One region of the Arthrobacter sp. UYP6 genome, then DNA from elsewhere that is predicted to be linked to it. Evidence: riboswitches for the same ligand, from Rfam matches in the RefSeq annotation. Region 1 holds a riboswitch; the other holds the start of a gene.
The links. A riboswitch is a leader RNA that binds a small molecule or an ion and turns the genes downstream of it on or off. The one in region 1 is predicted to bind cyclic di-AMP.
Positions count from the first base shown of each region.

Region 2: another riboswitch for cyclic di-AMP. It lies ahead of ABIB35_RS11670 (M23 family metallopeptidase); the one in region 1 lies ahead of ABIB35_RS04540 (LysM peptidoglycan-binding domain-containing protein).

Region 1 is NZ_JBEPPM010000004.1:42,341-57,437, reverse strand. Features, by position in the region: gene hrpB (ATP-dependent helicase HrpB) at 1-2,379, shown strand, start outside; gene ABIB35_RS04565 (FUSC family protein) at 2,513-3,607, shown strand; gene ABIB35_RS04560 (response regulator transcription factor) at 3,618-4,286, shown strand; gene ABIB35_RS04555 (hypothetical protein) at 4,344-4,619, shown strand; gene ABIB35_RS04550 (hypothetical protein) at 4,634-4,945, shown strand; gene ABIB35_RS04545 (histidine kinase dimerization/phospho-acceptor domain-containing protein) at 4,884-5,180, shown strand; gene ABIB35_RS04540 (LysM peptidoglycan-binding domain-containing protein) at 5,355-6,287, opposite strand; cyclic di-AMP (ydaO/yuaA leader) riboswitch at 6,291-6,436, opposite strand; gene ABIB35_RS04535 (LbetaH domain-containing protein) at 6,693-7,304, opposite strand; gene ABIB35_RS04530 (response regulator) at 7,529-8,173, opposite strand; gene ABIB35_RS04525 (sensor histidine kinase) at 8,161-9,456, opposite strand; gene ABIB35_RS04520 (ABC transporter ATP-binding protein) at 9,620-10,375, shown strand; gene ABIB35_RS04515 (FtsX-like permease family protein) at 10,378-12,885, shown strand; gene ABIB35_RS04510 (MDR family MFS transporter) at 13,257-14,765, shown strand; gene ABIB35_RS04505 (histone-like nucleoid-structuring protein Lsr2) at 15,039-15,097, shown strand, end outside.
Region 2 is NZ_JBEPPM010000012.1:85,736-100,832, reverse strand. Features, by position in the region: gene ABIB35_RS11705 (helicase-associated domain-containing protein) at 1-594, opposite strand, end outside; gene ABIB35_RS11700 (hypothetical protein) at 634-897, opposite strand; gene ABIB35_RS11695 (cold-shock protein) at 1,159-1,542, shown strand; gene ABIB35_RS11690 (DUF3027 domain-containing protein) at 1,557-2,090, shown strand; gene ABIB35_RS11685 (MFS transporter) at 2,146-3,420, shown strand; gene serC (phosphoserine transaminase) at 3,451-4,581, opposite strand; gene ABIB35_RS11675 (iron-dependent transcriptional repressor DtxR) at 4,809-5,507, shown strand; cyclic di-AMP (ydaO/yuaA leader) riboswitch at 5,573-5,787, shown strand; gene ABIB35_RS11670 (M23 family metallopeptidase) at 5,790-6,560, shown strand; cyclic di-AMP (ydaO/yuaA leader) riboswitch at 6,679-6,843, shown strand; gene ABIB35_RS11665 (NlpC/P60 family protein) at 6,943-7,680, shown strand; gene ABIB35_RS11660 (NlpC/P60 family protein) at 7,713-8,495, shown strand; gene ABIB35_RS11655 (HNH endonuclease) at 8,708-9,208, shown strand; gene mobA (molybdenum cofactor guanylyltransferase) at 9,208-9,915, shown strand; gene ABIB35_RS11645 (DUF6457 domain-containing protein) at 9,937-10,227, shown strand; gene ABIB35_RS11640 (molybdopterin molybdotransferase MoeA) at 10,217-11,515, shown strand; gene fdhD (formate dehydrogenase accessory sulfurtransferase FdhD) at 11,701-12,528, shown strand; gene ABIB35_RS11630 (sensor histidine kinase) at 12,551-14,224, opposite strand; gene ABIB35_RS11625 (ABC transporter ATP-binding protein) at 14,484-15,097, shown strand, end outside.

The DNA.
Region 1 (15,097 bases):
GCGCTCGACGGCAGCGGGGTCGGTGCCCGGATCGGCTACACCGTACGCGGTGAAAGCCACGCCGGTCCGGAGACCGTCATCGAATTCGTCACCCCCGGCATCCTGCTGCGCCGGCTGCTGTCCGATCCGGGGCTGGAAGGGATGGCCGCCGTCGTTCTTGACGAAGTGCACGAACGCGGCCTGGAAACAGATCTGCTGTTGGGTATGCTCACCGAGGTGCGGCAGCTGCGCGATGATCTGAGCCTGGTGGCAATGTCCGCCACGCTGGACGCACCGCGGTTTGCCGCGCTGATCGGGAACGACGGCGAGGATCCGGTTCCCGTAGTCGGGTGCCCCTCAGCCCTCTACCCACTGGAAACCCGCTGGCAGCCCGCGCCCTCCCTGCGCCTGGACGAGCGCGGCGTAACCCGCAGCTTCCTCGACCATGTTGCCGACACCGCCGCAGCAGCTCACGCAGAACTGCTGGCCGAAAATCCGCAGGCCGACGCCCTGGTCTTTGTCCCCGGCGCCTGGGAAGTCTCCAGCGTTGCATCCCGTATTCGCGGCCGCGCCGGGGCCGGAACCGAGGTGCTGGAGTTGCACGGGCAGATCGATCCGCGGGAACAGGACCGCGCTGTTTCCGGTCGCGCCCCCGGGGACAAGCCCCGCATCATCGTCTCCACGAGCCTGGCCGAATCCTCCTTGACCGTCCCGGGGGTCCGGCTGGTCATTGACTCCGGATTGGCGCGGGAACCGCGCCGGGATGCGGCACGCGGAATGTCCGGCCTGGTGACCGTCTCCTGCTCCCGGGCCTCCGCCGAACAGCGGGCCGGACGTGCCGCCAGGCAGGGGCCCGGACGCGTGGTCCGCTGCTACGACGAGCGGACGTTTGGAGCAGCTCCTGCGCACCAGACGCCGGAGATCTCGGTGGCGGACCTGACCGCCGCAGCATTGGTCCTGGCCTGCTGGGGCTCCCCGGGAGGTGAGGGGCTGGCGCTGCCCGATGCACCTCCGCAAGCAGCCATGGAAGATGCCCAGGCCGTGCTGCGGGATCTCGGTGCCGTGGATACCTCCGGGGCCGTGACCTCCACGGGCAAGACCTTGGCCCGGATCCCCGCCGATCCCCGCCTGGCCCGGGCGCTGCTGGACGGATCACGTGTTGTTGGAGCCCGTACCGCGGCAGAAGCCGTAGCACTGGTGGCGGGCGATCACCGCGCTCCCGGTGCCGACCTCATCCGGCTCCTGGCTGCCCTGAGGTCGGGACGGGATCCCGGGGAGCGGCGCTGGATCGAGGACGTGCGGCGCATGCAGGGCATCGCCCGCCGTGAAGGACCGGCAGGCCGTGAAGGACCGGCAGGCCGTGAAGGACCGGCCCGCCGTAAAGATCCAGCTGACGTTACTGGCGCTGATGCCGTCGGATTCGTGGTCGGACTGGCCTTTCCGGACCGCATTGCCCGCCGCGTATCCGGAGAGGGACCCGAACGTTATCTGCTCTCCTCCGGAACCCGTGCCGGGTTGCCATCGGGAAGCCCTCTGACCGGACATGAATGGCTAGCGGTCGCCGAAGTGACCCGCGCTCAGGGCCGTGACACCGCCGGCACCGGAGCCGTGATCCGCTCGGCGGCGCCGCTGAGCCAAGACACGGCGGAAGCGGCAGCACATCATCTGCTCATCGACACGGTTGAGGCGCGTTTTGTGTCCGGCCGTGTCACCGCCAGACGTGAGCGCCGTCTGGGCGCCATTGTGCTTTCCACCACACCGGTCCGGCCGTCGGCGGCGGATGGTCGGGCGGCGGTGGCCCGGGCCCTGATGCAGGAAGGACTCGGCATCATTGGCTTCTCTCCGGCCGCGGAGGCCCTGCGCCGCCGCATGGCCTTGATCCGCCGGGAGCTGGGGGAGCCGTGGCCGGATGTTTCCGAGCCGGCACTGCTGGCCCGGCTGGACGACTGGCTGGCACCTGAGCTTTCGTCCCTTGCAGCGGGTGCCTCGGTGAACAGCGTGGACCTCACCGAGCCGCTGCGCCGCCTGCTGCCCTGGCCGGAGGCCTCACGCCTGGCGGAACTCGCACCGGAACGCCTCACCGTTCCCAGCGGCTCCAACGTCCGGATCGCGTATCCGGAACCCGGCGACGACGGCGGCAGGCCGGTGGTGGCGGTCAAACTGCAGGAGTGTTTCGGCTGGGCGGAAACCCCGCGGGTAATCCAGGGCAGGGTCCCCGTGCTGTTCCATCTACTCTCGCCGGCCCGCCAGCCACTGGCTGTGACGGATGACCTGGCGTCCTTCTGGGCCGGACCCTACCTGCAGGTGAGGGCCCAGATGCGGGGCCGATACCCCAAACACCCCTGGCCTGAAGATCCCTGGTCGGCCAAGGCAACAGCCAAGACAAAGGCCCGGATGTAGCGGCTGCGGGCACGCGATATCCGCTGGGATACGGATCACGTGGGTGGCTGCGCTGGGATAGCAACGCGCGCTCATAGGCTGGTAGGGCGGCGATCCGTCTCTTTGGCCGCAGTGAAAGGCCGGCTAGACCGTGATGCTCCACCTCCGTGATTTTCTGTCGGTTCCGGCCGGCCGCGGCCACCGCTTTCCCGCCGTCCGGGTTGCCGCCGGCCTGCTGATTCCGCTGCTGGTCCTGATTCTGATTGGCCACACCGATCTGACCATGTGCGCCGTCTTCGGCTCCCTGACCGGAGTCTTTGGCCGCAGCGAACCGCACTGGCGCCGGCTCCGGCATCAAAGCCAGTCCGGTGCGCTGATGTGCCTGACCGTGGTTGCCGGAGTTTCCCTCTCCCTGACCGGTGGCGGCCCCTGGGAAGTCGTTGCGGCCGCCACAGTGATCGCCGGAGCCATATCCGTTGCCGCCGACTACCTGCGCGTGCGTCCCGCCGGACCGTTCACCTATATTTTCGCCTTCACAGCAACCGCCGCCGCCCCTTTCTCCGGCACCGTGGGCGAAGCCGCCCTAGTTGCAGCCGGCAGCGCACTGACTGCGGTCCTCCTCGGGATTGCCGGCCGGGCACATGCGCGGCGACACACCCCGGTGCTTCCCCGAACACCGGTGCCGGCGCCGAACTGGAGCGCCATCCTGCAGCACTCGGGCAGATACATCACCGCCGTGGCCGCGGCAGGATCCCTGGCCGTGCTGGTGGGACCCGGACACAGCTACTGGGCCATGCTGGCAGCTTGCGCTCCGATTGCCGCCGCCGATGCAGCCCGGGCACCACTGCGGGCAATCCATTTCATCCTGGGAACCTATGCGGGAGTACTGCTCTCAGGGCTGCTGCTGCAGCCGGAGTGGTCTGCGGTGCAGCTGGCCGTTCTGCTCACCGCGCTGCAGTTCGCCGGCGAGGTGTACGTGATCCGGCACTACGCGCTGGCCATGGTCTTCCTGACACCGGTGGCACTGCTGATGACCGACTTTGCGTCCCACCAGCCGGTGTGGGACCTGACTGTGGATCGGGCGGTGGAAACCACCATCGGTGCGGTGGTCGCCGTCGTCGTTGTGTTGCTCACCACGCAGCGGAAGCCGGCCGGGCCGCCTGTCCCAACCGCCGGCGCCGCGGCTATTAACGCCCGTCGAAGCCCAAACCGGCGCAAACGCCGGACCCTCCGGCAGCCCGGCGAATAGACTTTCTTCCATGACGGACCGACCCCGGATCCTCGTCGTGGAAGATGACCGCCGGCTGGCCCGGATGCTGGCGGACCTCCTGAAGTCGGAGGGATATCTGGTGACGCTGGCCTTTGACGGGCAGCGCGCACTGCACGAGGGTCTGACCCATCCCTTCGACGTGCTGCTGCTGGACCGCGGGCTGCCTGCCATCGAGGGCCTGGATGTGCTGGCCCGGCTCCGCAGCCGCGGGGTGCTGACACCGGCCCTGATCCTCTCCGCACTGGGCAATCCTGCGGACCGGGTGGAGGGGCTGAACCGCGGCGCTGAAGATTACCTGGCAAAGCCCTTTGACGTTGACGAGCTGCTGGCGCGGCTGCGGGCGCTGCAGCGCCGGAACATCACCCGGGTGCCGGTGCTGCCCGTGCCCGGCGGCACCCTGGACACCACTGGGCGAACCGTCACCACCGACAGTGGGGAAGTGGTGGTGCTCTCGGACCGGGAGGGTGCACTGCTGGAACACCTCGCGCGGCGGCCCGGCCAGGTTTTTCCCCGGGCGGACCTGCTGGACGCGGTCTTTCCCGAAGCGGACGACGACGGCGTGGTGGACACGTATGTGCATTACCTCCGGCGAAAACTGGATAGGGAAGCGGTGCTCACTGTGCGCGGCGTCGGCTACCGGCTGGGGGTGCGGACATGAGGGTGCGGATATGACGGTATGGTCATGACGTTACGGCGCATGAGGATGCGGCGGCCGATGACGCGCATGACCCGCAGTCCGGAGGAAACCGAGCTGCGGCGGGCGGCGCTGCGCCTGGCCGTACAGTTCACGGCGCTGACCGTGGTGCTGCTGGGTCTGGCCGGCATCCTTGTCTACGGATTGGTCTCCACCCAAAACCGTGAGGCGGCCGATCAGACCATGGCCGCGGAGGTGCAGATCGATTCTCCGCGGGAAGCACCCCTGGATGTTTTTCTGGCCGTGTATGACGACGGCCGGCTGGCGGTGTCGCGCAACATGCATTCCACTGGATGAGGAGGCCGCTCACAATGGTGGCCGCCAGCGGCGAATCACTCCGGACTACCGTGACGGCGGGCGACCGGCCCTACGGGGACCGGACCTACGAAGTGCTGACCGTTCGGCGCGGCGGTGACGTGGTGCAGGCAGCCGTTGACACGCATGAGGCGACCGAGCAGCTGCGCCGGCTCAGCCTCGCCTTGGTTGTCTCGGTCCTGGTCTCGGTCCTGGCGGCCGGACTGGTGGCGGGCGCGTTTTCCGCCATCGGCCGCACGGGCTGCCATGCGGCCGATGGCCGGGGCGCTGGCCCTGCAGCGACGGTTCGTGGCCGACGCCAGCCATGAACTGAGGACACCGCTGACGCTCCTAAGCGCCTGCGCACAGCTGCTCCGGCGTCGGCTGGCGTCGTCGTTGTCGTCAGCGTCACCGGTGTCGCCGGCGGATGCGGCAGAGGTGCCGCCCGAATCTTCGCCAGACAGGCACGCCGATGCGGAGGCGCTCCAAGCCGCGGTCGGGGCAGCGACGCCCAGGACACTCAGGAAGCTCCTGCAGCCTGACCTCGGGCCGGGCTGGCATTGAACCGAACGGCTGCATACCAGCCGATATCCAGAACTGTCCCAGCAACAATAAGGCAACAATAAGGCAACAAAAAGGGAACGTCCGGACCAGATGGCCGGACGTTCCCTTTTTGTGTATCCCTCTCGAAGAGCGGGTCCGTTCGCTTCCCGCGCACCGAGGTGAACTACGGCGTGGTTAGGCTACGCGGTAGTACACGGCGCCGGAACCGACGTTAGCGCTCTGCTGAACAGTCTGGTTGCCGTTCCACCCGCTGTGGATGGCCTGGCCGTCACCGACGTAGATGGCGATGTGGGCAAAGCCCATGCCGCCGTCAGCGTAGAAGGCGATGTCGCCGGGCTGGGGGTCAGAAACCGGAGTTCCGTATGCAGCAAGCTGCGCCGGTGACAGGTCGCCAACGGAGTGGCCGGCTGCCCGGAGGGCAACCTCAACCAGGACGGTGCAGTCCTGGGCGGCACCCATCTGGGCATAGGCGGAGCTCAGCATGATGGCGTTCGTGCCGGTCACAGCTGCACCGGTGGGAGCAGCCGGTGTCACAGCGGACGCCTGGGTGGTGATGCTGCTGAAGTCGGCCACAGCGGCGGTCTCTACGGCCGGAGCGGCATAGACAGCTTCGGCCGGAGCAGCGTAGTCGGCTTCGGCGGGAGCAGCATAGGCAGCTTCAGCAACTGCAGCCACGGCGCCGCCGGCGTACGTGATGACATCACCGGGGTAGATGATGGATTCCAGTGACAGGCCGTTCAGCGCCAGGACGTCGTCCAAGGTGACGCCGTACGTTGCAGCAATTTTGCTCAGCGTATCGCCGGACTGGACAACGTGGGTTGAGCCGGTGGCGGCAGCGGCGGGTGCCGCAGCCTCCACGGGAGCAGCTACAGGAGCCTCCACAGGAGCAGCTACAGCGGCAGGAGCGCTGTAGGACTCGGTTGAGTCGTTGGCGATGACGCCCGCCGAAGCGGGACCGGCCATGCTCAGCACCAGACCGGAGCCTGCTGCCATGACGGCAGCGGCGCTGCCGATGGTGCGTGCTTTACCGCTGGTTGCGGTCGCGATGGAGGCCAGCAGTCCGGCGTTGTTGGCACGGTGGCGTCCACGAGTGTTGTTAAAAGACAATGAGTTACCTCTCCCGATACCTGCGAGGTGAGCTGTCGGATGCGGATGGGAGTCATCCGGTCCGCCGAAGAAACCTCGGCTGACTTAACCCCAAGGATTCAAAGGAACCCGTAGATGGTTCCCCCGCCTCTGCCGAAGTGTTTATATCTGTGGACCTTGACCAGCGGCAGAGTTAGGTAACAAGCCAAGGGAGCCGCTTCAGATAACGGCATGGGTTCTACTGTAGGAGAAGATTACGGGGAGATAACTATTTAGTAACGGAACTCGCAGGAGGGTGTGAGTGGCGCCTCTTTGTGCTACAAGTGGCCGGTGGCACACTGTGGACGTTCCACCCCGGAACGGCAGGCCCGCGACGGGGGCAGAGGTGGCCTGGGCTCACCACCGCGCACTCCGCGTCCCTCCCGGCTACGCCGGCAAGTCAGCCTGTCGTTGGGCGGATGCGGAAGTGAAGTTCCCGAATCCCAGCATCAGATCACCGGGGGCAAGCCTTAGTCCGCGGACAAGACCGGAGCCCTTAAGCACGGACCCGCGCTGCTCCGGCGGGAACGATTCGTGGTCCCCGCCGTCAGCAAGCACCACGGATTCTGCCTGCACGGCTCCAAGGATCTGGGAGCCGGAACCGAGGACCGAACGTCCGGAGACAACTGCGCCGTGGGCCAGCCGGGCGCGGTCGCCCACCGCCACGGCATCCGCCCGGCCGGCGGTGAGCTGGACTCCGCCGGGTCCCAGCGTGATTTCGGATCCGAGGAGGAGCATTCCGCCGTGCTCGGCGGACAGGAACGCGCCGGGATAAAAGACATTCCGGTGCCCGATGACGCATGAACTCTGCTCATCCACTGAAATAACGGTGCCGGGATAAAACACATTTCCCTCGCCCAGCTGAACTCTGCGGGAAATTAGTGTGGAGGAAGGATCGAGGATCTGCTGGGTGGCACAGAGCTGAAGAATTTCCGCGACGGTGAGGTAACCGAATTCTTGGCGAACGCTGTCGGGGTCATTTCGCTGGAGCTCTGGCATATTCTTCTCTTCCTCCGTCATCTTGCCGGACCGGGCACGCAACCACCGGAACCGGGAGCCCTCCTAGCCTACCCGTCCATTGCGCTCCGCAGCGGCGGGCTGAATACGGGAATTAGCGCTACATGAGCGCCGGTAGGTTTGTCCAGAGTGCCGGTCCGAGTCCAGATGCAGGTGATCTGAAGAAACAAAGGCATCTCCCTCATCCCGGGAAGCCTCCCGGCAGGTTAGGAGCGCAGATATGCCAAGGTAGCCAGCACCCGGCGGTGGCCGCTGTCCGACGGAGAGAGGCCGAGTTTCGCGAAAATGTTGCCGATATGTTTGCTGACTGCGGTTTCGGAAACGGAAATAGCCTGTGCAATGGCGGTGTTTCCAAGACCCTCCGCCACTAGTCCCAGCACCTCGAATTCACGCGGGGTCAGCGACCTCACCGGGTCCCGGGTGCTGCGGCGGCTGAACAACTGGGCAATGACCTCCGGATCCATCACGGTGCCACCGGCCAGCACCCGTCTGAGGCCGTCCACAAAATCACCGACCTTTCCCACGCGTTCCTTCAGCAGGTAGCCCACACCCTGCGCGCCTGAGGCCAACAGACGGCTGGCGTACCGGTCCTCCACATAGGCGGAGAGGACAAGGACCGGAAAATCCGGTACCCGTGAACGAAGTTCCAGCGCCGCGCGCAGTCCCTCATTGGTGTACGACGGCGGCATCCGCACATCAAGGACCGCGCCGTCCGCGCTCCCGGGTTCAAACGCAGCGAGCAGGTCCTCGGCATTATCGGCGGACCCGACCACCTCAAACCCCTCGCCCTGGAGCAGCAGTTCCAGGCCCGCACGCAGCAGGGCGTCGTCTTCGGCGATCAGAAGGCGCATGGCAGTTCCACCCTTAATTCGGTTGGTCCGCCCTGCGGACTGGTGAGGATTAGTTTGCCTCCAAAGGCCGAGGCCCGGCGTGCAATTCCGGCGAGACCGGTCCCGGCAGCGAGTCCGGTGCCCGTGCCGGTCCCGCCGCCGTGAGGCGGTACAGCGGCACCGCCGCGTCCGTCGTCGTTCACCCGGACCACCAACACATCTTCGCGCGGGACGGCTTCGGTCCGGAGGATCACTTCAATCCGCGACGCATCCGAGTGCTTCGCGGCGTTGGTCAGGGCCTCGGCCAGGATGAAGTAAGCGGCCGCTTCCACAGCCGCCGGAGCCCGGAGCAGACCGTGCACGTCCAGGGAACACGGAATAGGGGACCGGCTGGTCAGCGCGGACGCGGCGCCGCCCAGACCCAATTCATCAAGAATGGGCGGATAAATGTCATGCACGGCCTCGCGCAGCCCGGCCAGGGCTTCCGTGGCGGCATCCTGGGCGCGGCCGATGAACGGCACCGCTGCCGCCGGATCGGTTTCCGCAGCACGCTGGGCCAGCCCGAGCATCATGACCACGCCCACCAGCCGGTTCTGGGCGCCGTCGTGCAGTTCCCGTTCGATCCGGCGCAGTTCCGCGGCGTGCGCGGTGAGGGCGCTGGCCCGGGCAGCGGAAAGATCCTGGATCCGGCGGGAGAGCTCGTCGTAGCGGCGGGGCGAGAGAATCGCCAGCGTTCCGCCGCTGAGCCGCCGCGCCATCCACGGCGGCAACAGCCAGGCAGCAAGTGCGTAGGCCAGCCCCAGCAACACGGTGACTGCCGCGGCGGGCCAGCTGGTCACCGGAAAGGCCAGCTCCAGCGGCGTCGCCTGCGGAAACAGCATCCACCACGGCGCAGCGAGTACATAGAGCACGGCGGCCAGGGGCAGCGCCACGGCGAGGCATCCGGCCAGCAGGGCAAAAGCGCCGTGGAACAACAGCCAGGACACATCGCGCTTTGTTTCCGGGGCACTCACCAGCGCTGCCAGCTCGCCGAAGCTCTGCCGGCCATCCAGCCGGCGGCGGTCAAAGGGTACGACGGCGGAGCTATAGGCGCCGGCGCGGGCCTGCGCCCGGGACGCCAGCAGATTCAGGGCCGCCAACAGGCGCGGAACCGGATACAGTCCAACACCCAGCGGCAGGAAGGGAAGCAGTACGACGCCGGCTATGAGGAGTCCCAGCGACGCCGGCCAGGACAAACCCTCGCGCAGCAGGAAGCGGACATCCCGCAGGCGGGTCTCCAGGCTGGCACGGGCGGGAAGTATCACCTGCCCGATTATGCCCTGCCGCACACACGGTGTCGGTATAGCCAGCTATACCCCGGATTGGGTTGCTGGCCGTATCGGTTCGGGGATTGCTGCTCCGTAGCGTCGAAGACAGCGAAAGTGCGGCGGCAACCGGCCGCCGCGGCCCGACACAAAGGACGTCTCCATGTACACCGACGGCACTGAACTCCCCGGACCGGCTGCCCTGCAGCTGGAGGGAGTGTCCAAGAGCTACCGCTCCGGCACCGGAAGCGTACCGGCCCTGCGCGGGGTGTCCCTTGCCGTGCCGGCAGGGACCTTTACGGCCGTGATGGGGCCATCCGGTTCCGGCAAGAGCACCCTGCTGCAGTGCGCCGCCGGGCTTGACACCCCGGACAGCGGACGGGTGCTGCTGGGATCCACCGATATCTCGGCCCTGCGCAGGAGGGCCCTGACCGTGTTCCGCCGGGACCACGTGGGGTTTGTGTTCCAGTCCTACAACCTGCTGCCCCAGCTTTCCGTTGCCCGCAACGTCACGCTGCCGCTGCTGCTGGGCGGCCGCAGCGTGGACCGGGAATGGCTTGACTATGTCCTGGAAGCCGTGGGGCTGAGCGGCCTGAATGAACGGAAGCCACAGGAACTCTCCGGCGGGCAGCAGCAGCGGGCCGCAATCGCCCGTGCCCTGATCACCCGCCCCGATGCTGTCTTCGCCGATGAGCCCACCGGAGCCCTGGACTCGGCCACCGCCCGGCAGGTCCTTGATCTGCTGCGGCACACGGTGACCGATCTGGGACAGACGGTGGTGATGGTGACCCACGATCCGGTGGCCGCCTGCTCCGCGGACAACGTCATCTTCCTCGCTGACGGGCATCTGGACGGCAGTATGGCCAACGCCAGCGTCCGGGACGTCACCGAGCGCGTGGCCTACCTGGGGGAGCGGTAACGATGTTTGCACTGGCTACAGCATCTATCCGGCACAACCGAGGCGGTTTCGCCGGCGTCTTTTTTGCCGTCTTCCTGTGCGCCGCGCTGATCTCGGCCATGGGAATCCTCATCGAATCGGGGCTGCGCGGAGGTACGGCCCCGCAGCACCTCGCCGGCGCCGACGTAGTTGTGGCGGCTCCGCAGTCGATGCCCGTACCGGAGGACATTGCGGCGCCTTTTGCCGAACGCGTCCTTCTTCCCGCCGGCAAGGTGAACGACGTGGCCGCCGTGCCGGGTGTGGAGCGGGCGGTCGGGAATCTCAGCATTCCCCTGGTCGGCGGGGAGGGGGAGAGCATCGAGGCGGCCGCGTGGGAATCAGCGGCGCTGGCACCCTATGCGCTGACCTCCGGCCGGGCACCGCAGGGAACGCAGGAGATTGTTCTGGACGACTCCTTCGGGGCCGCTGAGGGTTCCCGCATTGTGCTGTTCCATGGGGGAGAACCCGCTGAGTACACGGTGGCCGGCACCGTCACAGCGCAGGGGAGTGCCGCACGCGGTGATACCGATACCAGCACCGGCTCCGCGGTACCGGCTGCTTTCCTTAGTTCCTCCGGCGCTGCAGCCCTGTGGCCGCACGCGGGAATGCTCACCTCTGTGGGGGTAATAGCGGAACCCGGTGCCGATCCCGGAAAGCTGGCGGCTGCCATCGAGACTGAAGTGGCCGGCGTCGTGGGCTATACCGGAGACCGCCGCGGCGACGTGGAGACGCCGGGCGGCGCCGCCGGCCGCACGATGCTGTTGGTACTGAGTGCCTCCCTGGCCGGGACGGCCGTGATGACAGCGGTCTTTGTGACGGCGGGAACCCTGTCCCTGTCGATCATGTCGCGGCGGCGTGAGTTCGCCCTCCTGCGCGCCGTCGGAGCCGGCGCCGGCCAAACCCTCGCACTGATTGTGCGCGAGGTGGTGCTGGTAGCGGGGGCTGCCGCGGTCCTGGGGTCGCTGCCCGGGTTCTGGCTTGCCCAGCTCCTGGCGCGCCAGTTCACAGCCGGCGGGATCATCCCCGCGGACTTTGCCCTGGCCTACAGCCCGCTCCCGGCGCTCGCGGCTGTGCTGCTGAGCTCTGCGGCCGCAGCCGGAGCTTCTCTGGTTGCCGCCCGCGGAGCCGTGCGGGCAACACCTACAACGGCACTGCGGGAAGCTGTCACGGAAAACCCTGCCCTTGGCCGGCGTCGGGCTGTCACGGGCCTGGTCCTGCTGGGCAGCGGACTGCTTGCCGCGCTCACACCGCTGGCCGTGCCCGGCCTGGCTGGCCTGACGGCGGCTGCGGGAAGCGTGCTGCTGCTGGTCATCGGTGCCGCAGTGCTCGGGCCGTGGATCGTGACGGGCGTCCTCAACGGAGTGCGGCCGCTGCTGCGCCGCAGCCCGTCTGCGTCCCTGGTCCTGGCGGAAGCCAATGCGGCTGCCTTTCCCCGCCGGCTCGCGGCCGGAATAGTTCCGCTGGCTTTGGCTATGGCCCTGGGGTCGGTGCAGCTGTTTATCGCGCCGACAGTGGAGACCGAGGCGGCGCAACAGTCCCGGGACTCAGTGGTGGCCGACTATCTGGTTTCGGCACCGGGTTCCGGTATCTCCGCTGATCTTGCCGACCGGGTTGCGCAGGTGCCCGGTGTGCAGGCGGCAACCCCGGTGGCCCGTTCCGCCGTTCTGGTCCAGGCCGCCTTCCTGGGCGTGGAGGAGACCGTAGAGGCCTACACTATTTCCGGGCTGGGCGGACAGGACCCGGAGAAGTCGCTGGATCTTGGGCTCAGCGAGGGTTCGCTGGGGCGGCTGGCCGAGCCCGGAACCGTGGCGCTCAGCGACGATCTGGCCCGGGCCTCCGGCACTGCAGTGGGCGCAGACTTCGCCTTCCACTACGGCGACGGAACCGAGGCGACCGCCGTCGTCGTCGCAACCTACGAGCGTGGGCTGGGCTTTGGTGACCTTGCCGTGGACAACGAAACCCTGCGGCAACACACCACCGCCGGGCTGAACGACTACATACTGGTCACCGCGGTTCCCGGGGCGGACGCAGTTCAGCTGCGGGCCGCCGTCGGCGCCCTGGGGCTAACGATGCTGGACCGTGACGAACTGGGTGCGGCCGGGGCTGACGAGCGCAGCGCCGAGTCCTGGATCTCAGTGGTTGGGCTGCTGGTCCTGCTGGGCTACGTTGGCCTGTCCGTGGTCAACGCCCTGGTGATGGCCACCGCGCGGCGGCGGCCGGAGTTTATGCTGCTGCGCGCTCTCGGCGCCTCGGACCGGCAGCTGCGGCGGATGACCGGTATGGAAGCGGTGGTGGTGGTGCTGGCCGCCGTGGTGCTGGGAAGCGTGCTAGCACTGCCGCCGCTGATGGGCATTGCCTTCAACGTTTCCGGGCAGCCGCTTCCCACGATTGTTCCGGCAGTCTTCCTGGCACTTGCCGGAACAACGGCGGTAATTGGCCTGGGTTCCATCGCGGTGGCCACGCGTGCCGCGCTGCGGCCGGTCCGTGGCTAGGGTCGGGATGTGACGCGGTACGGTGCCGCCGTCGTCGAGGGTGTCCCTCCGGCCCGCCGAGTGTAGGGACGATACCGCTCCGGCCCGCCGAGTGTAGGGACGATACCGCTCCGGCTGCGTGAAAGCGGCACGATTGCGACTTTCGATGGTCCGGAACGCCACGACCCCTACACTCGACGGCGCTCGAGGGCGCTCGACGGCGGCCTATCCACACGAGTGTGAAGCCGGCACCTCGGGTGCTTTAAAAGAGGGCAGCCCAGCGTATCCGATTGCGGCTCCCGCTCCGGGGCCGCATAGGATTGCATCCCGGGCCAGGACCGTAGTGACGGCCCGATGTGAACGTCCACAACCCTGAACAGGATTCCTCCCTTTTGAGTATTGACTCGTCTTCCGTCGCCACTTCCGCGCCGTCGTCGTCCGGAACCTCGAACCGCCGCAAGGCAGCCGCGCCTGACTCCCTGGACCCGCGCACCAAGACTGTGATCGGCCTGCTGCTCGTCTCGTCCTTTGTGGTGATCCTGAACGAGACCATCATGAGCGTGGCCCTGCCGCGCCTGATGGCGGATCTGAACATTACCGCCGCAACTGCGCAGTGGCTGACCACCGGATTCATGCTGACCATGGCAGTGGTCATTCCCGCCACCGGATTCCTGCTGCAGCGTTTTTCCATGCGCGGCCTGTTCGTCACCGCCATGTCGCTGTTCAGCGCGGGCACGCTGCTGGCGGCGCTGGCCCCGGGGTTCGGCACGCTGCTGGGCGGCCGCATCATCCAGGCCGGCGGCACGGCGATCATGCTGCCGCTGCTGATGACCACCGTTCTGAACGCCGTGCCTGCACACCGCCGCGGCCGCATGATGGGCACCATCTCGATTGTCATCGCCGTGGCTCCCGCTATTGGGCCGACCGTCTCGGGGATTATCCTCAACGCCCTGGACTGGCGCTGGATGTTCTGGCTCGTCCTGCCGATCGCATTGCTCTCACTGGCGGTGGGCGCCTGGAAGGTCCAAAACCTCACCGAGCCCAAACGCGTGCCTTTTGACGTGCTTTCGATCGTACTGTCCACCTTCGCCTTCGGCGGCCTGATCTTCGGCCTGAGCAGCATCGGCGATGCCGCCCGGGGTGAGGCCCTGATGCCTCTGTGGATTCCCCTGACCGCCGGGGCCCTGGCCATGGCCGGGTTTATCCTGCGCCAGCTGGTGCTCCAACGCTCAGACCGGGCCCTGATGGACCTGCGCACCTTCGCGAGCAAGCCCTTTGTCATCGCCGTCGTCATGGTCCTGGTCAGCATGATGGCGCTGTTTGGCTGTTTGATTGTCCTTCCGCTCTACCTGCAGAACGTCCTGGGCCTCAGCACACTGGATACCGGGCTGATGCTCCTCCCCGGCGGCGCCGTGATGGCGATCCTTTCCCCCATTGTGGGAGGACTCTTCGATCGGTTCGGACCCCGCCCCCTGGTCATTCCGGGAGCACTGGTGCTCAGTGCCGCACTGTGGGGCATGACAACGCTGGACGAGGCCAGCCCGGTCCCCGTCGTCATTGTGCTGCACTGCCTGCTGAACACCGGTCTGGGATTCATTTTCACGCCGCTCTTCACCTCAGCCCTTGGCTCGCTGCACAAATCCCTCTATTCCCACGGCAGCGCGATTATTAATACGCTCCAGCAGCTGGCCGGTGCTGCAGGCACGGCTGTATTCATCACCCTGATGACCGCCGGCACCACAGCAGCAGTCGCCGGAGGGGCTGCGGGTATCCCGGCTGCCGCCGCCGGAGTGCACACGGCATTCTTCTGGGGAGCTGTGATCTCACTGGTGGCCGTGGCGGCGTCGTTCTTCGTGCGACGGCCCACTAATGAAATGCCCGACGGCGTGGCCGTCCACTAAGTTCCGCGTGGGGAAACCAGAGGAGCCGGCGGCGCGGCCCGGAGGTATTGCCGTCTTTGGGATGGCCTGACTTTGGGAGAAGACTATTTTGAGTGCATTCGCGCTGGTATGCAGGGCCGCTGCAGTTTCATCTGCTCCGCGGCGTGTGACAGTCACCGGATTAACTGGTGTCCGCTAAAGCGGAATGTGGTGCGTAGTCTATTCGATGGCCGCTGCCCGGCTAAACTGATTGGCAGGGGTGGTTCAGAATAATCAGAAAAGGGACAAGATCACGTGGCCCAGAGAAGACAAGTTCTGTTGATTGATGACCTTACGGGCGATGACGCACAGGA
Region 2 (15,097 bases), on a different contig from region 1:
CGGGTCCGAGACCAGGTGGTGCAGCGAATGCGCCGCGGTGGCCGGAGTGTCCGCACGTTCCATGCTTATGCCGCTTCTGCGCAGTCCCTCCACTATGTCCACCAGGCGCTGGCCGAATTCCGGCTGTTGGACAGCCAGCGTGGAGTAGGGCCGCCCCAGACCGGCGGGGTAAGCCCCGAGCGCTTCACCGAGCACCGAAACGGGCAGATAGAACCGACGTCCGGCGTCGGCCTTTGGTGCTCCGGGATGCGGGGTGGCCCGGCGCAGCAGGGCGAGGGCGTGCAGGTGGTTCAAGATGGCGTCCAGCGCCTTGATCGTTGACCCGGCAATGGCACTTTTGAGCCATGATGCCGTGGTGCTCAGATGCGAATCTTCGTTGGTGGTCAGGTCCACAGCTTCCAGGACCTGCAGCTCGGGGGACGTGAGCTTTTCAAGGACCCGCTGAACACTGATCCGGGTGGAGGCGCGGGCTGCGAGGGCCTGGAAATCGGGCACCGGAGGCAGCACCAGATCCGGTCTGGCCGCAAGCAATTCACGCAGCTGGTCATCACTGCGTGCAGCTAGATCTTCGGCTAAAGCTCGGATCGCGGACATCGTCTCCACGTTACCCGACCACGAACCAAAACGAACGGCCTAGCCGTGTCGCCGGCGGCGGATTCCGTCAATTATTAGGGCTGCCATCAGGAGGAACGCTGTTGGGAGGGCATAAATGGCGCCGGCAGCGAACCCGGGCCAGACACTTTCGCCGCGCAGAGCGGAAAGCAGCACCGCTGCCAGACAGAGCATCCCCAGGACGGCAAGAAAGGCTGCCGCACCTGTGAGGATCCGTCGCCACCGGGGTCCGTCCGCTGCGGTTCGGTGCGGTGTCCTGCCGGGGGAGGGTGTGCTGGTGTCCATGGGCTTTAACGCTAACAGCGGAAACTTCCCCGGCCAAAGGTTCGGGACGGAGATGGATTACCCGGGCGGGATATTCTAAAGGGAACAGACTTCCCCGTAGTATCTCTCCCGTAGTATCTCTGGAAGCAGTATCTCTGCACGCATCCAGCGTTTTCGGAGAGCACGGGCCATGCCTTAATACACACGGCCGGCACTGCGGGTTGCGCAACACTGCGGCAGATATATCTGCTGCACTCATTAGCTAAGAACGAGGTAACCGAAGTGCCCATCGGCAAGGTCAAGTGGTTCGACACTGGTAAAGGTTTTGGGTTTCTGGCCACGGACGAGGGCCAGGAAGTCTTCCTGCATGCCTCGGCCCTTCCGGCAGGTGTCACCGAGGTGAAACCCGGTACCCGCATGGAGTTCGGTGTTGCCGACGGGCGCCGCGGGCCGCAGGCCCTTTCGGCCCGAATCCTGGAAGCCCCGCCGTCAGTGGCGCGTGCCACCCGCAAGAGCGCGGATGACATGGCCATTATTACGGAAGACCTTATTAAACTGTTGGATGCAGTCTCGAACGGCCTGCGCAAGGGCCGTTATCCGGACAAGAAGCATGCCACCAAGGTGGCGGCCGTCCTGCGTGCCGTTGCCGATGACCTGGACGTATAAGGCGGATCCGCTGAATGACCACTAGCGCAACAACATCTTCCTACTCAGTCTCCCAGACGCCCGGCCCCGCCGGGGAAACTGCTCCTGCCCGGGCGCCGCGGCGTGCTCCACGTCGCCCGTCCAAGCCGGACGCGGTTCTTGCCGCGGCCGTCGAAACGGCACGCGCCGGACTGCTCGAAGTTGTTCCGCCTGAGCAGATCGGCGCATACATCGGGGCCTTCCCGGACGCGGAACGCCTGGTCACGCACCGCTTTGAATCCCTGCGCCCCGGCTACAACGGCTGGCACTGGTATGCCACTGTTGCCCGGGTACCGCGAGGCAAGGCCGTCACCGTTTGCGAGATTGGACTCCTACCGTCCGAAAAAGCTGTGCTTGCTCCCGAGTGGGTGCCGTGGTCCGAGCGTCTGCGCCCGGAGGATGTTGCTGCTGAGGAAGCAGCGCGGGCGCAGGAAGAGGCGCAGGATCAGGTACACGACGACGCTGCCGGTGAGGATGTGCCGGCAGGGGATTCCCACGGTACTGAGGCGGGAACTCAGGAGGAACACTAAACCAGTGGGCCCGGGGGTAGTCATCATCGAGTTCTTGTTTGGCCGGTGGTGAGCCGTGTTCCGTTCGCTTCGGCTCTTTAACTACCGCATCTGGTTCCTGGGCGCCTTGGTGTCCAATATAGGCACCTGGATGCAGCGGACAGCCCAGGACTGGCTGGTGTACGACATCCTCACCGAGCAGGATGCAGCGGCGATGGGTATTGTGATGGCCCTGCAGCTCGGCCCGCAGCTGGTTTTGGCGCCCTGGGCCGGTTTGGTTGCCGACACCTACAACCGGCGCAAGGTACTGCTTTTCACCCAGGTGGCCATGGCAGCGCTGGGTCTGGGACTGGGCGTGCTCGTGCTTTCCGGGGCAGCCCAGTTGTGGCACGTCTACGCGTTTGCTCTGGCACTGGGTGTGGTCTCCGCCGTGGACGCGCCCGCGCGCCAGAGCTTCGTCTCGGAAGTCGTCAGCGAAGCCGACCTGCCCAACGCCGTCGCGCTGAACAGTGCTTCCTTTAACGGTGCCCGCATGGTGGGCCCCGCCGTCGCCGGGCTGCTGACTGTCGCCGTGGGGCCGGGCTGGGTCTTCCTGATCAATACGCTGACCTTTGCCGCGATGGTTGGTGCCCTGCTCAAGATGCGCAGCTCCGAACTGCGGGTCCTGCCTAAGGCGGCTCCGGGAAAGGGCCGTATCAGGGCAGGGCTGAGGTACGTCCGGCATCGCCCGGACCTGATGATGGTGCTGCTGGCCATCTTTATTGTTGGAACGTTTGGCCTGAACTTTGCGGTGTACATCGCTGCTATGGCCCGCACGGAGTTCGCCCAGGATGCCGGGGTCTTTGGGCTGCTTAACTCTGTGATGGCCATTGGTTCGGTGGCCGGGGCGTTGCTCTCGGCCCGCCGGGACAAGCCCCGGCTGCGTTTCGTCTTTGGGGCCGCCGGTGCCTTCGGAGTTGCCTGCCTGGTGGCTGCGGCATCACCCACGCTGCTCTGGTTTGCGGTGTCACTCATCCCGGTGGGCCTGTTTGCGCTGACCCTGATGACCAGCGCCAATGCGTACGTCCAGACAACCACTGCCCCGGTCATGCGCGGGCGCGTGATGGCGCTGTATTTCGCCATCTTCATGGGCGGAACACCGATCGGTGCTCCCCTGGTGGGATGGGTGTCCAACAGCTTCGGGCCGCGCTGGAGCCTGGGGGTTGCGGCTGCCTCCGGGCTGATCACCGCCGTGGTCGGCTTTATCTGGGCGTGGCGTGCCCATCACCTGCGGATCCACTATGACCGCACGCTGCCCCGCCGGCTGCGCCTGACCAGCCGTGAAACGGAACAGGACCCGGACCTGTTCTAGGCCCGGGTCCTGCAGAGCTGCTCCCGGAGATTACCGGCTGTGCTCGATGATGTAGTCGATGCACTGCAGCAGTGCACTCACGTCGTCCGGTTCAATGGAGACGAAGGTTGCGATGCGCAACTGGTTGCGGCCCAGCTTGCGGTACGGCTCCACGTCCACCACTCCGTTGGCGCGCAGCGTCTTTGCGATGGCCGCCGCATCAATGCCGTCCTCGAAATCGATGGTGGCAATGACATTGGAACGGTCTTCGGGACGGGTCACGAACGGGGTAGCCACGGCAGACGCCTCGGCCCAGGAATAGATCCGGCCGGCTGAGTCCGCAGTGCGCTGCGCAGCGAAGTCCAGCCCGCCGTTGGCATTGAGCCATTCGATCTGGGCGTTGAGGGTCACGAGCGTGGACAGCGAGGGCGTGTTGTAGGTCTGGTTGAGCTTTGAATTATCGATAGCCGTCTGCAGATTCAGGAAGTCCGGTATCCAGCGGTCCGAGGAATTGATCCGGGCGGCCCGTTCCAATGCAGCCGGTGAGAACATCCCCAGCCAGAGGCCGCCGTCGGAAGCGAAGTTCTTCTGCGGGGCAAAGTAGTAGACATCGGACTCGGCCAGATCCACATCCAGGCCGCCCGCTGCCGAGGTGGCATCGATCAGGACCAGGGAACCGGCGTCGGCACCCGCAACACGGTGTACCGGAGCCGCCACGCCCGTGGAGGTTTCGTTTTGCGGCCAGGCGTAGACATCCACACCGGCTTCGGCCGCCGGCTCCGGGCGAGTGCCCGGATCGGACCTGATGATGGTGGAGGGTCCGAGGAACGGCGCTTTATTGGTGGCCGCGGCAAACTTGGACCCGAACTCGCCGAAGGACAGGTGCTGGGCCTTGTCCAGGACCAGGCCGAAGGATGCAACGTCCCAGAAAGCAGTGGACCCGCCCACACCCAGAACCACTTCATATCCGTCCGGAGCGCGGAAGAGGCTCGAAAGTCCTTCACGGATGCTGCCCACGAGGTTGCGGACGGGGGCCTGCCGGTGGGAGGTGCCCAGCAGATTGGTGCCCGCCCGGGACAGGGCTTCCAACTGCTCCGGGCGCACCTTGGAGGGCCCGGCTCCGAACCGTCCGTCCTTCGGGAGAAGTTCGGCAGGAATCTTGAGTGCGGCGGCTTCGCCCATGGTGTATCGCTCCAAGCGGTAGGCAGGTGCTCTGATATGCCCTTTTATTCTGCCCCACCGGTCCCGTCTCGGGCCATTTGTGAACGCGCCGCGGGGCCTGTCCGATGCCGGCGGAATTATCTGCACTATGTCCGAATGAGCTAACGTATTGGCAGTAATGACCTGTGGCGGCGGCGTCCGCCGTTGTTCTCCTGATCTTTCCACTGAGTACATAGGAGCGGCCTGCCATGACGGACCTCATTGATACAACCGAGATGTATTTGCGGACCATCCTGGAGCTCGAAGAAGAGAACATCGTGGCGCTCCGGGCCCGGATCGCCGAGCGGCTGCGCCATTCCGGGCCGACTGTGTCCCAGACGATCGGGCGGATGGAACGGGACGGGCTGGTTGTGGTCTCCGGCAACCGACACCTGGAATTGACTGAAGCGGGCCGCCGCCGTGCCACCGAGGTAATGCGCAAGCACCGGCTGGCCGAACGGCTTCTCGCGGATGTGATCGGGTTGGACTGGGCCTACGTCCATGACGAGGCCTGCCGCTGGGAACATGTCATGAGTGAGCGTGTGGAACGCCGGCTGTACGAGCTGCTGGGTCATCCCACGGAGTCGCCGTACGGCAACCCCATTCCGGGCCTTGAAGAGATTGGCGGCATGCCTGCTGAACTGTTCCACCACGGAGTCACCAATCTCTTTGCAGCCGTGGCCGCTGCTGAGCCGGGAACCAAGATGATGTTGGTTCGGCTGGCGGAGCCGGTTCAGGTGGAGCCTGAACTGCTGACCCAGTTCGATGAGGCAGGGCTGCGCCCGGGGGCGGAGATCACCGCCGAAGTGGTCGCTGGATACGTTTCAGTGCGGGTTCCGGGCATCGAAGGTGCCCTGGAGCTGCCCCCCGAGGTGGCCGCCCACGTGTTTGTGTCCTCCATCGGATAACGGAATGGTCTCTTTTGCCCTTTTTCCCCTATAGTGACTTACTGACGTTGAAATAACACCGTTATCCGGGCCTTCCGCCGAACCCTGCCGCTGGCCCGGACATTCAAACCGTTCAGGCAGGGGCGGAGGACCCATCAACTGGCAGCTACGGCTGCCTCGGGGTGAAGCCTCCAGTATCAGCACAACGGCCGCACCCATGGTGCGGCCAGTGGTGAGTGTGGGGCCGAGTTTCTCTACTCGAATCCGACAGCTAACTTCGCAGGCCTATGAGAGAGGTACAACTTGTCGAAGCATGCTGCCCCGAGCAGGCGCCGCGCGTCTGCTCAGGCTCCGGCTCCACGTCCGCGGGACGGCCAGGCATCCGGCCGCCGCCGCGCAGAAACGAAGAACCGCTCCATCGGCGACGCCGCTCAGAAAGTCGCCATCACCGCGGCAACCTCTGGCCTGATCCTCACCGTCGCGCTGCCGACCACGGCGGCCGTTAGCGAGCCGGTCCAGGAAATGCAGGCAGTTGCGGTGGAAGCGCCGGTAGTCTCGGCGGATCCCCAGGCAACGGCTGATTTTGAGCGGGCAGCGCTGAGCAGCCGGTTTGATCCCGAAGCGAAACTCCGCCAGGTGGTTGTTGCCGCCGGTTCGGAGATCTCAGCGGGTGCGGCCCAGGGCACTCTGGCGAAGCCGCTGGCCTCGGAACTGGTGCAGACCTCGGGCTTCGGCTACCGGGTCAGTCCCATTACGGGCAGTGCCGGTGAACTTCACCGCGGCCAGGACTTCGCCGCAGCGTGCGGCACTGATGTCACCGCAGCCGCCGCCGGTACGGTGACCTTCTCCGGCTGGCATGACTTTGGCGGCGGAAACCGTGTGGTGGTTGACCACGGCAACGGCGTGGAAACCACGTACAACCACATGTCCAGCCGGGCCGTGGCCGTGGGGGACACAGTGGAGCGCGGAGCCCTTGTGGGCGTCAGCGGCACCACGGGCGCTTCTACGGGCTGCCACCTGCACTTTGAAGTCATGGTTAACGGCGAGGTCGTTGACCCGCTGGGCTGGCTGTGACCGCAGGATAACCATTTCGTGACCTGAACGTGACATTTCGCCAATGTTGTTATAAGGTCATCCTCGTGCCTGATCGGCCAAAGATCGGGCACTCTCGAACAGATCGCCGAGCTCTGCCACTGTTTGAGGTCCGTTCGCAACATCGCATGGCAGAGGCGGGGGAACCACATTCGGGTTTCGCAAGAAGCCCTAGGGGTTAAGTTGCTCGGACCTTTTGGTCCAGCAGCCGGGTGACTCCCATCCGAATCCGACAGCTCACCTCGTAGGCATTGGGAGAGGCAAACTTGTGTCATCAGTAGCTCACGGCCGTCGTCGCGCGGCCACCGTCCAGACGAGCCCAATTTCAGTTCTATCCCGGGCAGTCACCTCCAACGTTGGAACCATGGGCCGCCAGGCCGCCGTCGTCGTCGCCGCTTCAGGCCTCGTACTTGCCGCAGGCCTTCCCGCCCAGGCAGCCGTCAGCACCGATCGACAGGCACTCGAGGCCACCGCACTTAGTGCAGTCACCTCCACCGGAGCCGTTTCGGTCTCCGCGCAGGCCCCGTTCGAACTGGCCACGCTTGAGTCCGTCTCCTCTGTATCCGGAGCCGAGTACCGCGCCCAGCTGGCAGCCGAAGAAGAAGCCGCAGCTGCCGCCGCCGCAGCACAGGAACAGGCCGCCGTTCAGGCTCAGCAGGCTGCTGCCGTTCAGGCTGAGCAGGTTGTCGCCGTCCAGGCCCAGACCTACGAGGCTCCGGCCGCTCCGGCTGCAGGCCAGGCTGCTCCCGCCGCCAGCACCCCGACTCCGGCTCCGGCCCCCGCCCCGGTTGCCAGCGGCGTAGGTGCCGGCCTGGTTGCCTCGGCTTACGCGCAGATCGGCGTCGCCCAGGACTGCACTGCCATGGTGGAGACTGCTCTGCGCTCCGTCGGCAAGTCGGTTGGCGATCTCGCTCCCGCACAGTTCTTCGCCTTCGGCACGGTTGTTGGCTCGCCCGAGCCCGGCGACCTTGTCATCACCTCCGGCCACGTAGCCATCTACGTGGGCAACGGCCAGGTCATCAGCGGCGGCTTCGACGGCATGAACACCGTCCTGCACCCGCTGTCCTACCTCGGCGGCGCAAGCTTCGTCCGCGTCAGCTAAGTCCAGTTGCAGATATCGGAGATCGCACCCGTATGACTTCTACAACTGAGCGCGCCCGTCACCGGGCGCCGGTGGAACGTGCTGCCCCGCTGAGCGCACTTGCCCACGCAGTGTCCGCCAATGCAGGAACTGTCGGCCGCCAGGCAGCCGTAGTTGTTGCCGCGTCCGGTCTGGTCCTGAGCAGCGGTGTTGCCGCTAACGCAACGGGTTCCGATCTGGTTCGCGACGTGCAGTCCAGCACCTTGGACCTGAACACTGCTGCAAAGCTGACCGTGCCCGAGACGGCAACCGTGAGCTTTGATCGACCGGCGGTAGCCGGAGTCATCGTGGCTCCTGAAGCCCCGCAGGCACAGGTTGCCGTGCAGTCGCAGGCCGGAACCCAGCTGTCCGGGGAATCGGCACCGGAACCGGCATTCGAAACCGGGGCTGCCGCCCCGCTGGCGCTCTCCGCTGCCCCCACCCAGGAAATCGCTCCGGCGGCATCCTCGGGTACCGCGGCCATTATTGCAGCGGCGGCCTACGCGCAGCTGGGTGTCTCTCAGGACTGCACCATGCTGGTCACCAACTCGCTGGCTGCTGCGGGCATCAGCTTCCATGACTGGCCTGCCGGTTACCTGTCCCTGGGCAGCACCGTCAGTGCGTCCCAGGCCGTTCCCGGTGATCTGATCTACTACGCCGACGGCGGCATGGGCATGGCCCACATTGCCGTTTACGTGGGCAACGGACAGGCCATCCACGGCGGCTATAACGGTAACTCCACGGTGGTGGCGCCAGCTGAGCTCGGCTCCGGCGGCGTGTACATCAGGGTTGGCTAAACACCGCACAAGGTATTTCGCAGCCGTTTTGCCGGCTGCCGTCAAGGGCTCCTCCTTCAAGCGGGGCCCTTGACCTGTTTAAAGCGCCTCCCGGCGCAGGAAATAGCGAAGAGCAGGATCCGGGCATACTCTTTTCCATAGATCATCTGAAGTACCGTCCTCCGCCGGCGGGATGCCTCCCGCCGATGGACCGCAGGCGAAGAGGAATGTGCATGCGTACTCTCGTTCTGAATGCCGGCTATGAGCCGCTGGCTGTTGTGAGCTTCCGCAGGGCACTGGTGTTGGTACTGTCCGGAAAGGCCAGTGTTGTTGCCGAGGACGGAGAACCGGTGGTGGGACCCACGGAGATCCTTCCCCGGCCGTCCGTCATCTTGTTGCACCGGTACGTGAAGATTCCCTTCCGGGAGGGCACCGTGGCCACGCGTCGGGGAGTCCTGCGCCGGGACTCGCATCAATGCGCCTACTGCGGCAAGGCCGCCTCCACCGTGGATCACGTCCTGCCTAAATCCAGGGGCGGAGCCGACAGCTGGGAGAACATGGTGGCCTGCTGCCTGCGCTGCAACAACGCCAAGGGGGATCGGACGCTGGGCCAGCTGGGGTGGCAGTTGCGCATCCGCCCCCAGCCGCCGCGGGGAGCACGCTGGCAAATCCGTGAACTCGAGCGGCCGGCACCCCAGTGGAACGAGTTCCTTGATGCCGGCACGGCTGCCTGATGCCGCTGCCGGATGGCCCTCGACCCTCCTTCGATAACATCGCGTTCAATGCCATCGTGCTGGCCGGCGGCCGGTCATCACGTCTGGGCGGAATCTCCAAAGCGCTGCTGGAGACCTCCGGGAAGACGCTGCTGAGTGCTACTCTGGAGGCCGCTTCGGGCGCTGACGGGCGGGCCGTCGCCGGGCCGCCTGAACTACGCGAGGCTGTGGGCGCCGCCGGAGATAGCACCGTGCTGGTTCGCGAGGATCCGCCCTTCTCCGGGCCCGCTGCCGCCGTAGCCGCTGCGTGGACGGCCCTGGCGGTGCGGGATGAAGCGGCCGCCCGCCCATCGCCGGAATGGACGCTGGTGCTCGCCTGCGACATGCCCTTCATTGCCGGGGCAGTGGAAGCACTCCTCTCCGCGGCACATGCCAGTGAGGGGCACGCCCCGCCTCTGTCCCTCCTGGCTGTCGATGAAACAGGGGCGGTACAACCCCTGGCTGGGCTCTACCGAACGGCGCCACTGGGTGCCGCCATCGGATTTTTCGACAGGCCTGGAGGACTGGATAATCTCTCGATGAAGCGGCTCCTTGCTAGGGTGCAGTGGAGGAACGTTGCGGTGCCGACCCACAGCACAACGGACATTGACACGTGGGAGGACGCAAGGCGCTGGTCGGTGGGAACGTCAGGCGCAGGGGAATCGGATAATCCCGCAGCGTGCAAGTGAACCCGGCAAAGGAGCAGGAAAATGGCAAGCCAGGAAGAAGAACTTCAAGCATGGTGCGGCAGACTGCTCACCGCCTTGGAGCTTGAAGGAACTGCGGTGGACGTCGGTGCAGTGCTGCAGCTGGCGTCGGTTGCGGCCCACTCAGTGGTACGCCCCGCCGCGCCGCTCACCACTTTCGTGGCCGGATTCGCGGCTGGCCTGGCGGCAGGAAGCGGACAGGCTGACGACACCGTGGCCATGGGTGCAGCAATGCGCGTAGCCGCCCGGGAATGCAAAATCTACGGTGAAAGCGGAGCTTCTGATGACCACTGACAATTCCACCCCCGTGATCCTTCCGCTCCAGCCGAACGCTTCCTGGGAACACGCCCGAAGCTCGGCGTTCTCCGCCGGCCGGGCCTTACCCTTCGAGACCGTCCCGTTGGCCGAGGCCCTGGGCCAGATCCTCGCCCAGGATACGGCCGCGCTGCAGCCGGTTCCGCATTACGCCTCCTCCGCGATGGACGGGTGGGCCGTGGCGGGTCCGCCGCCCTGGCAGCTGGTAACCCATCAGGAGCCGCCCGCGCAACGCTGGCAGATCCACAAAGAATCGGGCCGTCGCCCGCTTCAATCGGGGCAGGCAGTCCCTATTCTGACCGGCGGCATGATTCCCGCCGGTGCGCACAGCGTGCTCCGCTCCGAAAGCGGCATTGTTTCGGACGGGGACCAGCCTGTGCTGAGGCTTAGCCCCGCGGCCCGAGGGGACGAGCCCGCTGCCGGCGAACACATCCGGCCCGCCGGCGAGGAAGCGGCAGCGGGAGAAGTCACTCTTGAGCGGGGCACGCTCCTGAACCCGGCACACATTGCCCTGGCCGCCGTCTGCGGACATGACACCCTGCCGGTGCTGCGCTCACCCCGCGTATCCCTCCTGCTGACGGGGGATGAGGTTATAGAGTACGGCCTGCCGGAATCCGGGCAGGTCAGAGACACCTTCGGACCGCAGCTGCCGCAGCTGGTCACGATGCTGGGCGGCCGCATGGATGTGGTGAGGCGTCTTTCGGACCGTTATGAAGACGTGGTGGCTGCGCTGAGCTCAGATGCCAGCGACGAGACCTCCATCGCCATGTCCTCCGGAGACGTGCTGATCACCACCGGCGGCACCGGGCGCTCCGAGGCCGATCATCTGCGGCAGGCCCTCGAGGACATGCAGGCGGAACTTCTGATCGACGGGATTGCCATGCGCCCCGGCCATCCGACTATGCTGGCACGCCTTCCCGACGGGCGGTTGCTCGTAGCGCTGCCCGGCAATCCGCTGGCCGCCATGATGGCGGTCTTTACTGTTCTTCAGCCGCTCCTGGACGGACTCCGCGGAGCGCCGCTATCTCCCGAGCGCCATGTGCTCGTGGGTGTGGACATTGAGCCGTTGCCCGGACGGACCCGGCTCATCCCGTGTCGGATCGAGAATGGAAGGGCCCTTCCGTCGCGGTATTTCCGCTCAGGAATGCTGCGTGGGATTGCCGATGCCGATGCCGTGATGGTCATCCCGGAGAGCGGCTGCACCACGGATGAAGCGATTACGGCGCTGCCGCTGCCGTGGACGGTCCGGCAGCCGCCCGCCCACTAGGATCAGCGCATTGCCGGGGCCAATCCTGCTGTGATCCAGGGTCCCGGCGGGGGAATTTGATCTAATCTCGGAGCTGAGTGCAGGTGCGCATTGGCGGCCGCTGTGGCTGCGAATCACCGGGTTCTTTGCCGGGAGCCGGGGCATCATGGCAGTTCACGTACAACCAAGCGTTGAGGGAGACAGACATGGGACGGGTTACCCGCCGCGGACAGGTCACTAAGTTCCGGACCGATGGAACAACCACCAAGCGCGAGGACGTGCTGGCCGGTGAAGAGCCGCTGGAAATTAGGGTGGAAGGCCGTTCCTTCACAGTGACCATGCGGACACCGGGTGACGATTTTGACCTGGTGGCCGGGTTCCTGGTTTCCGAAGGCATTATCTGGGAGCCGGGCCAGCTCATCAGCCTGCGCTACTGCGCCGGAGTTGATGAGTCAGGGCAGCAGACGTTCAACGTGGTGGATGTGCAGCTGCGTCCTGGAACCGCACTGCCCGATACTGCGATGGAACGCCACGTCTACACCTCCAGTTCCTGCGGTATTTGCGGCACGGCCTCCATAGAAGCGGTCCGCAAGTCTTCGCACTTTTCCGTAGGGGCCGACGACGTACGCGTGCCGCTCTCGACGCTGGCGGCAATGCCCGAGTCGCTGCGGGAGCAGCAGAAGGTTTTTGCCCGCACCGGGGGAGTTCACGCCGCCGGGCTCTTCACGGTCGACGGAGACCTGCTGTGCCTGCGCGAAGACGTGGGCCGTCACAACGCTGTGGATAAGGTGGTGGGATGGGCCCTGCGTGCAGGGATGCTGCCGCTGCGCGGAACCGTCCTGCAGGTATCGGGCCGGGCATCCTTTGAGCTGGTCCAGAAGGCCCAGCTGGCCGGGATCCCGGTCCTGGCAGCGGTAAGCGCGCCGTCTTCGCTCTCCGTGGAGCTTGCCCAGGACGCGGGGATGACCCTGGTGGGGTTCAGCCGCGGAACGTCGCTGAACTGCTACTCGTTCCCGGAGCGCATTGTTCCCTGAGTGCCTGCTTGTCAGTGAGAAGTCAGCGGGCAGGAATCTGGACAGTCACTGTGGTCCCGCGGCCCATCACTGAATCGATGTCCAGTTCCCCTCCGTGTTGGAGCACTATGTCCTGCACGATGGCCAGGCCAAGTCCTGTTCCCGGAATGGCCGCACTGGTGGCATTGGATGCGCGGAAAAAACGCCGAAAAAGTTTGGGAATATCCGCCTCCGGGATGCCGATGCCGCTGTCCTCCACCGTGACCCGGATCTGGGCTCCGGAGTCAGTGGAGATGGTATCGCCGAGCACCTTCACGCTCCCGCCCGGGCGCGTAAACTTCACGGCGTTGGAGACAAGATTGGTGAAGACCTGTTCCAGCTGGGCTGCGTCTCCATCCACCAGGAGTGGACCTGCCACCGGGCCCAGCCGCAGCGTGATTGCGTTCGCGGCGGCAGCCGGAGCCAGAGCTGCTGCCACCGTTTCCAGCAGTTCGGCAAGATCAAGTTCCTCCACCGCTAGACCGGCGTGCGCATCGGTGCGGGAAATGGTGAGCAGATCGGAAATGAGCTGATCCAGCCGGGTGGCATTGCGTCCCACTATTTCCAGCATCTGCACCATGTGCGGCGGGACTTCTCCGCCGGAGCCGTCCAGGATGAGATCTAGGTAGCCGGTGATGGACGTCAGGGGTGTTCGCAGCTCGTGGTTCACAGTGGCCACGAAGTCCGTTTTGGCCTGGTCCAGTTCCCTCAGCCGTGACAGGACCTCGCGCTGGGCCGTGATGAGGTGGCCCTGCAGCAGGCCATGGGCCAGGTTGCCGCACACATGCTGGATGAGGGAAAGCTCGGTTCGGCTCCACCTCCGGGCTCCGGTGGCGCCGGCGAGCCAGACGTAGCCAAGGATGTGGTCGCCGTGGGCCAGCGGAGCAATGACAGATGTGCGCACATCCGCGGGCACGCCATTTGGCAGCAGTGCCTTTTCCGGATCATTGGGGGAGAGATGGTCTTCCACCCGAAGGACCCGCTCCCGTTCCCACAAAGACGAGCAGAGCCGCAGGGCCTCGGGCGCCGGGACCGGAGGAAGGCCGGCCGCTTGGGGTGCCATGCTCCAGGATGCCGCCAGCTCAGGAACGCGTTCGTCCGGGAAAGTGTCAATCCGGACATGGCAGACACCGAAGGCCTCGCCCAGTCCCTGGACTACAACGTCCACCATCTGCTGAGGATCGTTGGTTCCGCGCAGCGCGGCGGAGACCGCCCGAGTTCGATCCCGCAGACGGGCGGCGGCGATTTTCCGGCTGCGCGTGGCTCGGCTGCCCGCCAGAACCAGAGCCACCCGGTTGGTTAGATCATGACCCTGGTCCCTGCCAGCCACGAAATGGGTGATGCCAAGCGCGACCATCGTCTCAATGTCCGGCTCCCCGTCCCCGGAGAGCAGGATGATCGGCAGCCCGGCAACGGATGGTTCCTGCCTGAGCCGGCGCAGCTGTTCGGGCCGGGCGGCAGCGAGCATTTCGGCGTCGATAATGCCCAGAACCACATCCAGCTCCTGCACAGCGCGGATGGCCTCGTCGTCATCCTCGGCATGCACCGGTGTCACCCCCGCGGCCTGCAGGACGGCATCCGCTGCGTCCCTGAGATCCGGGCTGCAGACCGCCACCACCGCATACTGCGCGTCTGCGTCGTCGGACGTTTCCTGCACTGGTAGTAGCGCGGTGGGCATGGAGGCCTTTCAATGATGTGCCGGGGTCCCGGGAGGGGCCAGCGAATGGTAGTGTACCAGCGCCCGGGTTCCCGGAGCGTGATGCGTCACACCATGTTCCGTTTGCGGCAGGCAGTTGACTTCGGTGCCCGGTTCCGGGCTTCCCTGTTCCCGCCAACAGTGGTTCCGAGGTGTCCCCCGCGAGGCGTCGGAGTCCATGGAATATCTGTGTCAGCGCCGAGGCTTAAGCTGGAGAGTGCTAACAACGTAAGGACTAATCATGAGCATGGAAGGCGCGGCCTGGAGTTCTCTTCATAAGATCTCCAGCGCCAAGGGCGGCACCAACAAGATTTCCCGGGAGACACTCAAGCGGATCGTCGCGTTCGCTTCCCCGTATAAGAAGCAGCTGATCGGCTTTGTCCTCCTGTCCACGTTCGGAGCTTTCCTTGCGGTGGCCACCCCGGTCCTGGCCGGTGAAGTGGTCAACGCCATTGTGGCCCGCTCCGCCACCGCCGTGGTCATCCAGCTGGCGCTGCTGATTGCTGTGGTGGCGGTGGCCGACGCAGCGGTCTCCCTGGCCACCCGCTGGTTCTCTTCCCGGATTGGTGAGCAGGTCATCCTTGACCTGCGGACCGCGGTCTTTGACCATGTGCAGAAGATGCCGATCGCCTTTTTCACGCGTACCCGCACGGGAGCATTGGTCAGCCGGCTCAACAATGACGTCATCGGCGCCCAGCAGGCTTTCAGCGGCACCCTGTCCGGCGTGGTGAGCAACGTTGTTGCCCTGGTTCTCACGCTGATTGTCATGCTCAACACATCGTGGCAGGTAACGGTCCTGGCGATGCTGCTGCTGCCCGTATTCCTGATTCCGGCCCGTCGCATGGGCGGAAAGCT